One region of the Sporosarcina sp. USHLN248 genome, then DNA from elsewhere that is predicted to be linked to it. Evidence: a T-box and tRNA genes for the amino acid it is inferred to sense, from the RefSeq annotation. Region 1 holds a T-box; the other holds one or more tRNA genes.
The links. A T-box is a leader RNA that pairs with one kind of tRNA and senses whether it is charged. The one in region 1 lies ahead of argS (arginine--tRNA ligase), so its partner is inferred to be a tRNA-Arg.

Region 2: it has a tRNA-Arg gene. The T-box ahead of argS (arginine--tRNA ligase) is inferred to sense a tRNA for this amino acid. The anticodon was not compared.

Annotation. Positions count from the first base shown of each region.
Region 1 is NZ_JBBCZC010000015.1:29,611-34,269, forward strand. Features, by position in the region: gene WFH04_RS07920 (PH domain-containing protein) at 1-65, shown strand, start outside; gene WFH04_RS07925 (erythromycin esterase family protein) at 149-1,399, opposite strand; T-box leader at 1,970-2,185, shown strand; gene argS (arginine--tRNA ligase) at 2,251-3,915, shown strand; gene WFH04_RS07935 (hypothetical protein) at 3,959-4,591, opposite strand.
Region 2 is NZ_JBBCZC010000068.1:1,579-6,634, reverse strand. Features, by position in the region: gene WFH04_RS17415 (gluconeogenesis factor YvcK family protein) at 1-461, shown strand, start outside; gene whiA (DNA-binding protein WhiA) at 493-1,434, shown strand; gene WFH04_RS17405 (HPr family phosphocarrier protein) at 1,476-1,733, shown strand; gene WFH04_RS17400 (ring-cleaving dioxygenase) at 1,942-2,880, shown strand; tRNA gene WFH04_RS17395 (tRNA-Arg) at 2,965-3,036, opposite strand; gene clpP (ATP-dependent Clp endopeptidase proteolytic subunit ClpP) at 3,183-3,815, shown strand; gene WFH04_RS17385 (LemA family protein) at 3,980-4,558, shown strand; gene WFH04_RS17380 (TPM domain-containing protein) at 4,555-5,056, shown strand, end outside.

The sequences.
Region 1 (4,659 bases):
TAAATTTGAATAAAAAAGTTGATATCCGTAAATTAGATAAAATCATCGCAAATGCAATCTTATAAAATCACCAACAATCCAATAAAAAAGGACACTCAAACTGGATTCCGTAAAGCTTTGATTCCACTGAATCCAGTTTGAATACTTTTTACAAAGGCTCCAACGCATTCGTCCTATCCATGAACATAAACCCGTCGTAACGGCTGCCAACCCTTGACGATACATAGTTCCCATACGCTTCAAACTCCGGGTTATAGACAACTCCGATAGCGCGATGGCCAATCCATTCATTGAATAAATGACGGTTTTCCTCTGTAAACAAGATAACTTGATCCTTAGGATTCGCTGCATGCATCTGCCCTTCCCATGAGTTGAATTTGGCGGGTGGAACGTTCATTTTTTGATGAGGCTCCCCCCAGCCTTCGCCAGCAATGACGCATCCTTCATACGTTCCGAAGCCGATGGCAAATGTGTCCTTCCTTCCATACTTTTCGCGGATGAGCTGCCCGACATTAATCATTTTATGGTCGGCCATCGAAGTTTCCGAAGCATCGCCGACATGAGTATTGTGCTCCCAAATGATGATTTTTGCATCGTCGCCATGGTAGTTCAAAATCTCGTCGATCGCCTCCATCATATGCATATCGCGTATATTCCAAGAGATGGCGTCGTCCTGCATCATCGCCCGATAATATGATTCTGCATTTTTCGCGACTAATGCATTCATCGTCATATTCAAGTCCTTCTCCTGCTCATTCAAATAAAGATCCTCATGGCTACGGATCGTTGTCAGCAAACTGGAAACTTCACTTATGCACTCATCCGTGAAGTGGGCAGTCGACAGCGCATAATGCTCTGGCATCCGGTTATACGGCTCAAAACAGGAGAACGCCTTTTTCGCCAACTCCAAATCCGCTTGAAACTGTGGATTCTCTCTTAGAAATCGAAGCAATTCATCGATTGATTCATATAGGCTATACATATCGATTCCGTAAAATCCTGTTTTATTTGCTGCAGCTTTTCCTTCATTTTCACGTTTCAACCACTCAACAAGCACCGCAACTTCTTCATTCGCCCACATCCAAGTCGGCCAGCGATTGAAGGATTGTTTCAGCAATTGCTGAGCGGATTTTCCTTCTTTATCAAAACCTTTCACATAGCGATTGACCGCTTGGGCGGACGGCCAATCTCCTTCTACCGCAATAATAGTGAACCCTTTTTCTTGAATAAGCCGTTTGGATAATGCCATGCGAACTTTGTAAAACTCAGAAGTTCCATGCGTTGCTTCACCGAGCAGGACCATTCGGGCATCCCCAATTGTGTTCAAAACTATCTCAAGTGCTTGATCATTTAACGGGAAGGCATACTCTTGGATGGCAGACACTAATCTTTTCGACAAACTAATCCCCTCCTCTATCGATAGCATACCCATGGTGGCAGTATGGAAACCGAGAAGGATGAATCAAGTCTATTTCAACGAAGATTTCTTCATAGAAAATGTTTACCTCCGATTCACGTACGTTTACCACCGATACGGGCGTGTTTACCAACGATTCGAGCAATTAGTCATCGAAAGGCTACAATTCGAGATGATTTGGAATGAATTTCTGGCCATTTCCTATAGTGAGAAACGTATCACCACTCTGATAATCGTTATCACTGCTCAGCCAAGATTTATCACCATTTGACCAATATTCCCCATAAAAACAACCCAGACTGTAGACAAAGTATCTTTTTACTTTGTCTACAGTTCTTTTAAGGTTTGTAGTCATGAGATAGGTGGTTGCCCAGCTTGGCTTGAAAACGCTTGTCAGACAAGGCGCGAAGTCGAGCGAAGACCCCACCTAACAGGATCGATAAGATATATTTCATTCCGAAACCTCCCACTTTTGAAGTTAGACGGATGAATCGTGTTGAAGTTACGACAATTCCCTATTGACACTCCATTCCCAATTTGATACATTCAATTACAATATCTACGATGAAGAGAGTAATGGACGATATTCCTTTAAGCGAATCGGGGGTGGTGGAAGCCCGATGGTAAACGTTCATGAAGCGCACTTCGGAGATGCTTTTCTGAATGAAGTAGGAGAAGCCGGTGTCTCGCCGTTAGGAGAAAGGGGCCTCTATCCAAACTTATAGAGGTAATTTGAGTGGTACCGCGGAACAAGCTTTCGTCTCATTTATTTGAGACGGAGGCTTTTTATATTTAGTCCAAGAAAAGCATGACAGGTGAAAGGGGTTCATCAAATGAAAAACGATATTCTTTCAGCATTGCAAGCCGCTAGTCCAGTTACAATAACAGAGCAGATGATTGAGCGTCCCTCGCAAGCGGGGTTAGGCGATTTTGCTTTGCCAACATTTCCATTCGCAAAGGAGCTGCGTACTCCTCCAAAATTGATTGCCGAACAGATCGCTAATGCGATCAACCATCCTGCTATTCAAAGAGCAGAAGCTGTAAACGGCTACGTGAATTTATTTCTCAATCGTTCATCCATCGCCCAAAACTTGCTGGACACGATTGGAGAGCAGAAAGCTTCCTATGGTTCTTTGAATGAAGGCAACGGTGCCAATGTACCGATCGATATGTCTTCTCCTAACATTGCAAAGCCTTTTTCCATGGGGCATCTCCGATCGACTGTTATTGGCAACTCCATTGCTTTGCTGCTCGAAAAGATCGGCTATCGTCCGATTAAAATCAATCATATCGGCGACTGGGGAACTCAGTTCGGAAAACTGCTCACTGCCTACCGCAAATGGGGAAATGAAGTCGAAGTCCGCCAAGCGCCTATTAAGACACTATTGCAGCTTTACATCCGTTTCCATGAAGAAGCGGAAGAAGATCCTACCCTCAATGATGAAGGAAGAGCTGCGTTCAAAGCACTTGAAGAAGGAGACGAAGATGCACTTTCGCTTTGGGAATGGTTTAAAACGGAATCATTAAAGGAATTTCAACGCATATATGATTTGCTCGGAGTTTCTTTCGACTCAACTAACGGAGAAGCTTATTACAACGACAAAATGGAGCCTGTCGTTGAAGAGCTATCCGCTAAAGGATTGTTAGTAGAGTCCGATGGAGCATTAGTCGTGGAGCTGTCGGAAGGGATGCCGCCAAGTTTAATCAAAAAATCAGATGGCGCTACTCTCTATGCAACTCGCGATTTAGCCGCTGCATTGGAACGGAAAAAAGTGTATGATTTCACGAAAGCGATTTACGTAGTAGGAAATGAACAAAGCCTTCATTTCACCCAATTAAAGCAAGTGTTGCAAAAGATGGGCTATGACTGGGCAAATACGATTCACCATGTCTCATTCGGCTTCATATTGAAGGACGGAAAAAAGATGTCGACCCGGAAAGGAAAGATCGTTCTGTTAGAAGAAGTTCTGTCGGAAGCAATTTCGCTTGCTGAGCATACAATTGCTGAAAAAAATCCTACACTGTTCAATAAAAACGAAGTTGCACAAGCAGTTGGCGTCGGCGCAATTATTTTTAGCGATTTGAAACAGCATCGCAAGCATGACATCGAATTCAACTTAAGCAGCATGCTTCAAACCGAAGGAGAAACCGGACCTTACATTCAATATACGCATGCAAGGGCAAATTCCATTTTGCGCAAGGCTGGTATTACCGGACCGTTTACAGTTGAACAAGTGAATGACTATGAATGGGCGATTTTCAAGCTACTATATGCTTTTCCGTCTGTCGTGAAACGGGCAGCAGAAGATTTGGATCCTTCCATCGTAGCTAAATATGCAATTGACCTTTCACAATCATTCAATTCATTTTACGGAAACGTCCATATCCTTTCCGACTTGCCGTTAAAAAATTATAGAATCGCACTTGTTCAAAGCGTTGCTACTGTCCTACAGGAATCATTACGCCTTTTAGGGATGAAAGCACCAAAAGAGATGTAATTCATTATAGGGAATAGAACTTGATTTTACCCACGGTGGCGTATTAAGTTCTTTCCCAGCTGCATTTTGTCATTTGAATGCCTAATCTCCAAGCATTCAAATGATCACGCAGCAAGTCTTCCTCTCGCAGCGATATTCGGCGTGGCAATATTCGTTGTTTGAAACTTCCATTCAACCAATGCTGCTCCGGAAAACGCAAAGTCTCCTTGCATTGATTTCCACATAATCGATTCGCGCTGTCCCGATAAAAGAATGCTGGCCCACCTGAAGCTATTTGGCATTGCAAAAGATGTTTCATAAGGCTGACGGCAGATACTTCAACTTTTCGGATTATAGGGTGCTGTACGCAGGCATCATACTTCTCGTGAAATGCACCGATTTCTTTTTCATCATAAACATCTGGTAACGAAAACCCCATAACCTCCTTAATCTGTCTTAAATCAAATATAAAAAATGATCCATCCGCTTCCACTTGCCGCATAAACAAGTCAGGAATGCAGACCCCTTTCAACGGCAACTCATTCGATAGAAAGGCGAAAACATCAAGATGGAAAATGTCTATATAAAGCCGACTGAAATTACTATTCATTGCCATCATCGCCTTTTGCAATGGAGCCTCTCCAACATAATCCATATAGAGCATTGAACTGAATTCTTCCGCGGTGTGCAGTCTCATCACATTGTCTCCTCCCACTAAAAAGCGATCTGTTCCACCAATCGGGTGGAGCAGATCGCTCATATTGT
Region 2 (5,056 bases), on a different contig from region 1:
TGCCGGAAACCGTAGAAACGATCAACAAGGCAGATCTAATCATATTCGGTCCGGGCAGCCTCTATACAAGCATATTGCCGACGATACTTGTACGTGATATTCGGGATGCTGTCGTCAATTGCAAGGCAAAGAAATTGTTCATTAACAATTTGACGACACAAGAAGGAGAAACTTACCAATATACGGCGTCCGAGCATGTGCAGGCCTTATATGAGCACGCAAATGAACGTTTCATAGATACAGTATTACTGAATGGCACCGATTTGAATGGCTTGTTCGCAGGGCAAGATCATATGGAAAGGCCATGGCCTGTTGAAAATGATATTGCCGCTTTGGAGCAACTTGTGCCGCATATCGTTGTGGAAGACATTTCGACAGTTTCAGATGGCAGGGTCATTCATGATGCCGATAAAGTGGCATCATGGATTATGTCCTATATGGATCATGCGGAAATAGAATAGACTTGATCGTCGCCGCGAGAGGGGGAAAATCATGTCTTTTGCATCAGAAGTGAAAAAAGAGCTCACACAGATCGAAGCTGACGAATGTTGTATAAAAGCGGAAATCGCAGCGTTTATTCGAATGAATGGGGCGCTCTCTTTTTCAAATAAACAGTTGAGCCTCGATGTTCAAACAGAAAATGCAGCAATCGCAAGAAGGCTATATTCAAATATTAAGCGACTGTATCCAATTAAAGTGGAATTATTAGTCCGAAAAAAAATGCGACTGAAAAAGAACAATGTTTATATTTGCCGGATTCGGGAAGGCGCCAAGCAACTGTTAGAGGATTTATATATTCTAACGGGCACATTCCAGTTTAAAAATGAAATTGCCGGACAGTTAATTAAGAAAAAATGTTGTCAGCGATCCTATTTGCGTGGAGCATTTTTGGCGGGAGGCTCGGTCAACAATCCGGAAACGTCCTCCTATCATTTGGAAATCTTCTCATTTTATAAGGAGCATAGTGAAGCTCTTGTCGAGTTGATGAATAAATTTCATTTGAACGCGAAATCGATTGAACGGAAAAAAGGCTATATCGCTTATTTGAAAGAGGCCGAAAAGATTTCGGATTTCATCGGTTTGATTGGTGCGCATGTTTCGTTAATGAAATTCGAGGATGTGCGCATTTTGCGTGATATGCGCAACAGTGTCAATCGGCTCGTTAATTGCGAGACTGCCAATTTGAATAAAACGATCGGTGCTGCACAGCGGCAAGTGGAAAATATTAAGTTCATTCAAAATACGATTGGTCTTGATCAGTTGCCGGAACGGCTGCAGGAGATTGCCCATTTACGAATCGAATACCAAGATGTTACTCTTAAGGAATTAGGTGAAATGGTATCCGGCGGGACTGTCAGCAAATCAGGGGTCAATCATCGATTGAGAAAAATCGAGGAAATTGCCGAAAACTTGCGAAGTAGCGGCATCGGATAGAAAAAACTGAATAGGATTGAATAGAGAGGAGTCTATTGATTATGGCGGAAAAAACTGTAGAAGTGAATATGAAAACCGGATTGCAGGCGAGACAAGCGGCTCTTTTTGTGCAAGAGGCGAATAAGTTTACAGCAGATGTATTTTTAAAGAAAGATGAACGCCAAGTGAATGCGAAGAGCATTATGGGCGTAATGAGTTTGGCGGTAGCTCGCGGAACGACGGTTTCTTTAATCGCTGAGGGTGTAGACGAAGAGCAAGCAATTGAAAGACTAGCACAGCTTGTTGAAAATGAAAATTAATAATGAATAGATTGCCGTTTCCTTAGTAAGGAGATGGCTTTTTTCTATTTATGGGAAATTGATTGAGCGGATCGATTTCATCCTATAAGAAGAGGTAAACGCTTATGGCGGGAAAAATTATCTCGAATTCAAGACAAGTTTCTTGTTGATAGAAGTTTTGAATGATAAAGTGAAGGTAATCATGATCCTATATAGGAGGAATCGCTTTATGTATCCAATTGAAGGACATCATCATATTTCTATGTTAACGAAAGATGCTCAATACAATAACCGTTTCTATCGTACGATTTTAGGGCTACGCCGTGTGAAAGTTACCGTAAACCAAGATGATCCATCGATGTACCATTTGTTTTACGGCGATCGGACGGGAAGTCCAGGCACTGAGCTTACATTTTTTGAAATGCCTTTTGCAGGCCGTACTTATCGTGGGACAAATGCCATTACGAGAATTGGATTAGTCGTTCCCACAGAGGAGAGTTTATCGTATTGGAAATCAAGATTTGAAGAGCATAATGTAAAGCATGGTGAAGTGACAACGTATGCGAATCGCCAAGCCCTTCACTTTGAAGATGCCGAAGGATTGCGCATGGTGTTGTTAGTTTCTAAAGGTGAGAGACTGCCGCATTATGAGGTGTGGGACAAATCGGAAGTTCCGATCGAGCATCAGATTTTGGGAATGGGAGCAGTCGAAATAACCGTGCGCCGAATGAATAAAATCGCAGGAACGTTGACAAATATTTTGGGTTATACTGAAGTATCACGGACAGAAGATGAAGCGATCTTTCGTTCGGCTAAAGGCGATGTTTTTGGAGAAATCGTCGTGAAAAGTGATGATGGTCCCGCAGAAAAGCCTGGTCGAGGCAGCATTCACCATTTAGCGATTCGTGTTAAAGATGATGAGGAGCTGTCCTATTATGAAGAACAAGTGCGGTTGCACGGTTTTCATTCCTCAGGAATTGTAGATCGGTTCTATTTCAAAAGCTTGTACTTCCGGGAATCAAATGGCATTTTGTTCGAAATCGCAACGGATGGACCTGGGTTTACGATTGACGGGGATGTCGAAACGTTAGGGGAAAGATTAGATTTACCGCCGTTTTTGGAAGAACGTCGTACGGAAATCGAAGAAAATCTTGCACCGATTGAATAGTTTGTTTATCATCAAAGAAAAGAAATTTGCAAAAGAAAAGCCGAAAATGTCATGAAAGACATTTTCGGCAGTTTATTGTTTTTACGCCCTCGGCAGGAATCGAACCCACATTTTGAGAACCGGAATCTCACGTGCTATCCGTTGCACCACGAGGGCAATTTTTGTAACAGACAAGATTCATTATACAAAGAATATGGAAATTATGCAATAGCTATTTTCAATGCGTTATATTTGACCTTTATTGACCAACATCTGTATGATAGATGTACAGTTGAAATGGGTAACGTTTCAACAGAGCGATTATGATTGATTCATCCAAAAGGAGGAAAAGTCGAATGAATTTAATACCTACAGTTATTGAGCAAACAAACCGGGGTGAGCGGGCGTATGATATTTATTCCCGTCTTCTAAAAGACCGTATTATTATGTTAGGTAGCGCGATTGATGATAATGTCGCGAACTCGATCGTAGCGCAGCTTTTATTTTTGGAAGCGGAAGATCCGGATAAGGATGTTTCCATTTACATTAACAGCCCTGGCGGAAGCATTACTGCAGGGATGGCGATTTATGATACGATGCAGTTCATTAAACCTGACATTCAAACGATTTGTATTGGGATGGCCGCTTCAATGGGCTCATTCTTGTTGACAGCTGGAACGAAAGGGAAACGTTATGCGCTTCCGAACGCTGAAGTGATGATTCACCAACCACTTGGCGGTGCACAAGGGCAAGCAACAGAAATTGAGATTGCTGCAAAACGCATTCTTTTCTTACGTGAAAAGTTGAATACGATCTTGTCTGAACGTACTGGGCAACCAGTGGAAGTGATCGCGAGAGATACAGATCGCGATAATTTCATGACTGCTGAGCGTGCGAAGGAATATGGGTTGATCGACCATATTATTACGCGTAGCGATATGAAAGATTTAAAATAATGAAATTGATATGCTGGTGCCTGTTAAAGGGCACTGGCATTTTTATTTGACTTTGAAATGTTTGAAACCTTTTAGATGTTCATACGATAGAAAGGGAAAGAGGGAAGTTTGGATGGATAGACGCTACGGGTATGAAAAAGTATCGATGAGTAGGGAGTGGTAAGATGAAAAAATTATTAGGGCCGATTGCTATAATCATTGTATTATTAGCGATTGTAGCAATGTTATTGGTGCCAAGCTACAACAAATTCGTTAACTTGGAAGAGGATGTTGAGCAGTCCTATGCGCAAGTTGAAAACCAGTTGCAGCGTCGGCTTGATCTTATTCCGAATTTGGTGAACACCGTTAAAGGCTATGCAAGCCATGAAAAAGAAGTTATTGCGGAAATTTCTGACGCGCGTGCAAGATTGGCTGGCGCTTCTGGACCTGAGGAGCAAGCAGCTGCAGATACAGAGCTGTCGAATGCGTTAGGGCGTTTATTAGTAGTTGTGGAAAATTATCCAGAATTAAAAGCGAATCAAAATTTTACGCAGCTGATGGATGAGTTGGCTGGAACAGAGAACCGGATCGGTTTTGCGAGAAAAGATTATAATGATGTCGTTTCCCAATACAATCGACAAGTGAAACGGTTCCCGGGCAAATTAGTCGCTTCGATTTTCGGATTTGACGAGAAAGAGTATTTCCAGGCAGAAGAGGCTGCAAACAAAGCTCCTGAAGTCGATTTCGGAGATGACAAGGAGTGATTCGGAAATTTGTTCGATCGTTCGCGGTCGCATGTCTACTGTTCGTATACATGCCAATCGGGGTGTTGGCAGCCGAAATCCCCAATTGGAACGAATATGATTACTTCATTCAAGATCATGCACAAATTTTGTCTTATGAACAGAAAGAAGAGTTGAATCGGCTTGGTCGTAACTTGGAACAAGCAACAGGGGCTGAACTAGCTGTGTTGACGTTGCCGAGCATTGGCGATGAACCGGTTGATGTATATGCGACCGAGGCGCTAAGGGAATATAAGTTAGGGAAAGCCGGTGAAGATAACGGGGCGTTGCTAGTCGTAACAACGATTCCAAATTCATCTCAAAAACGTCATTTTGAACTTGCGGTCGGTTACGGGCTGGAAGGCGCCTTGCCGGACGGGAAAATAGGAAGGATTATGGATGAGGTTGCAGTTCCATATTTAAAAAATGAACAGCCGGATCTTGCGATTATGGAAGCTTATAAATCCTATTACAACGAAA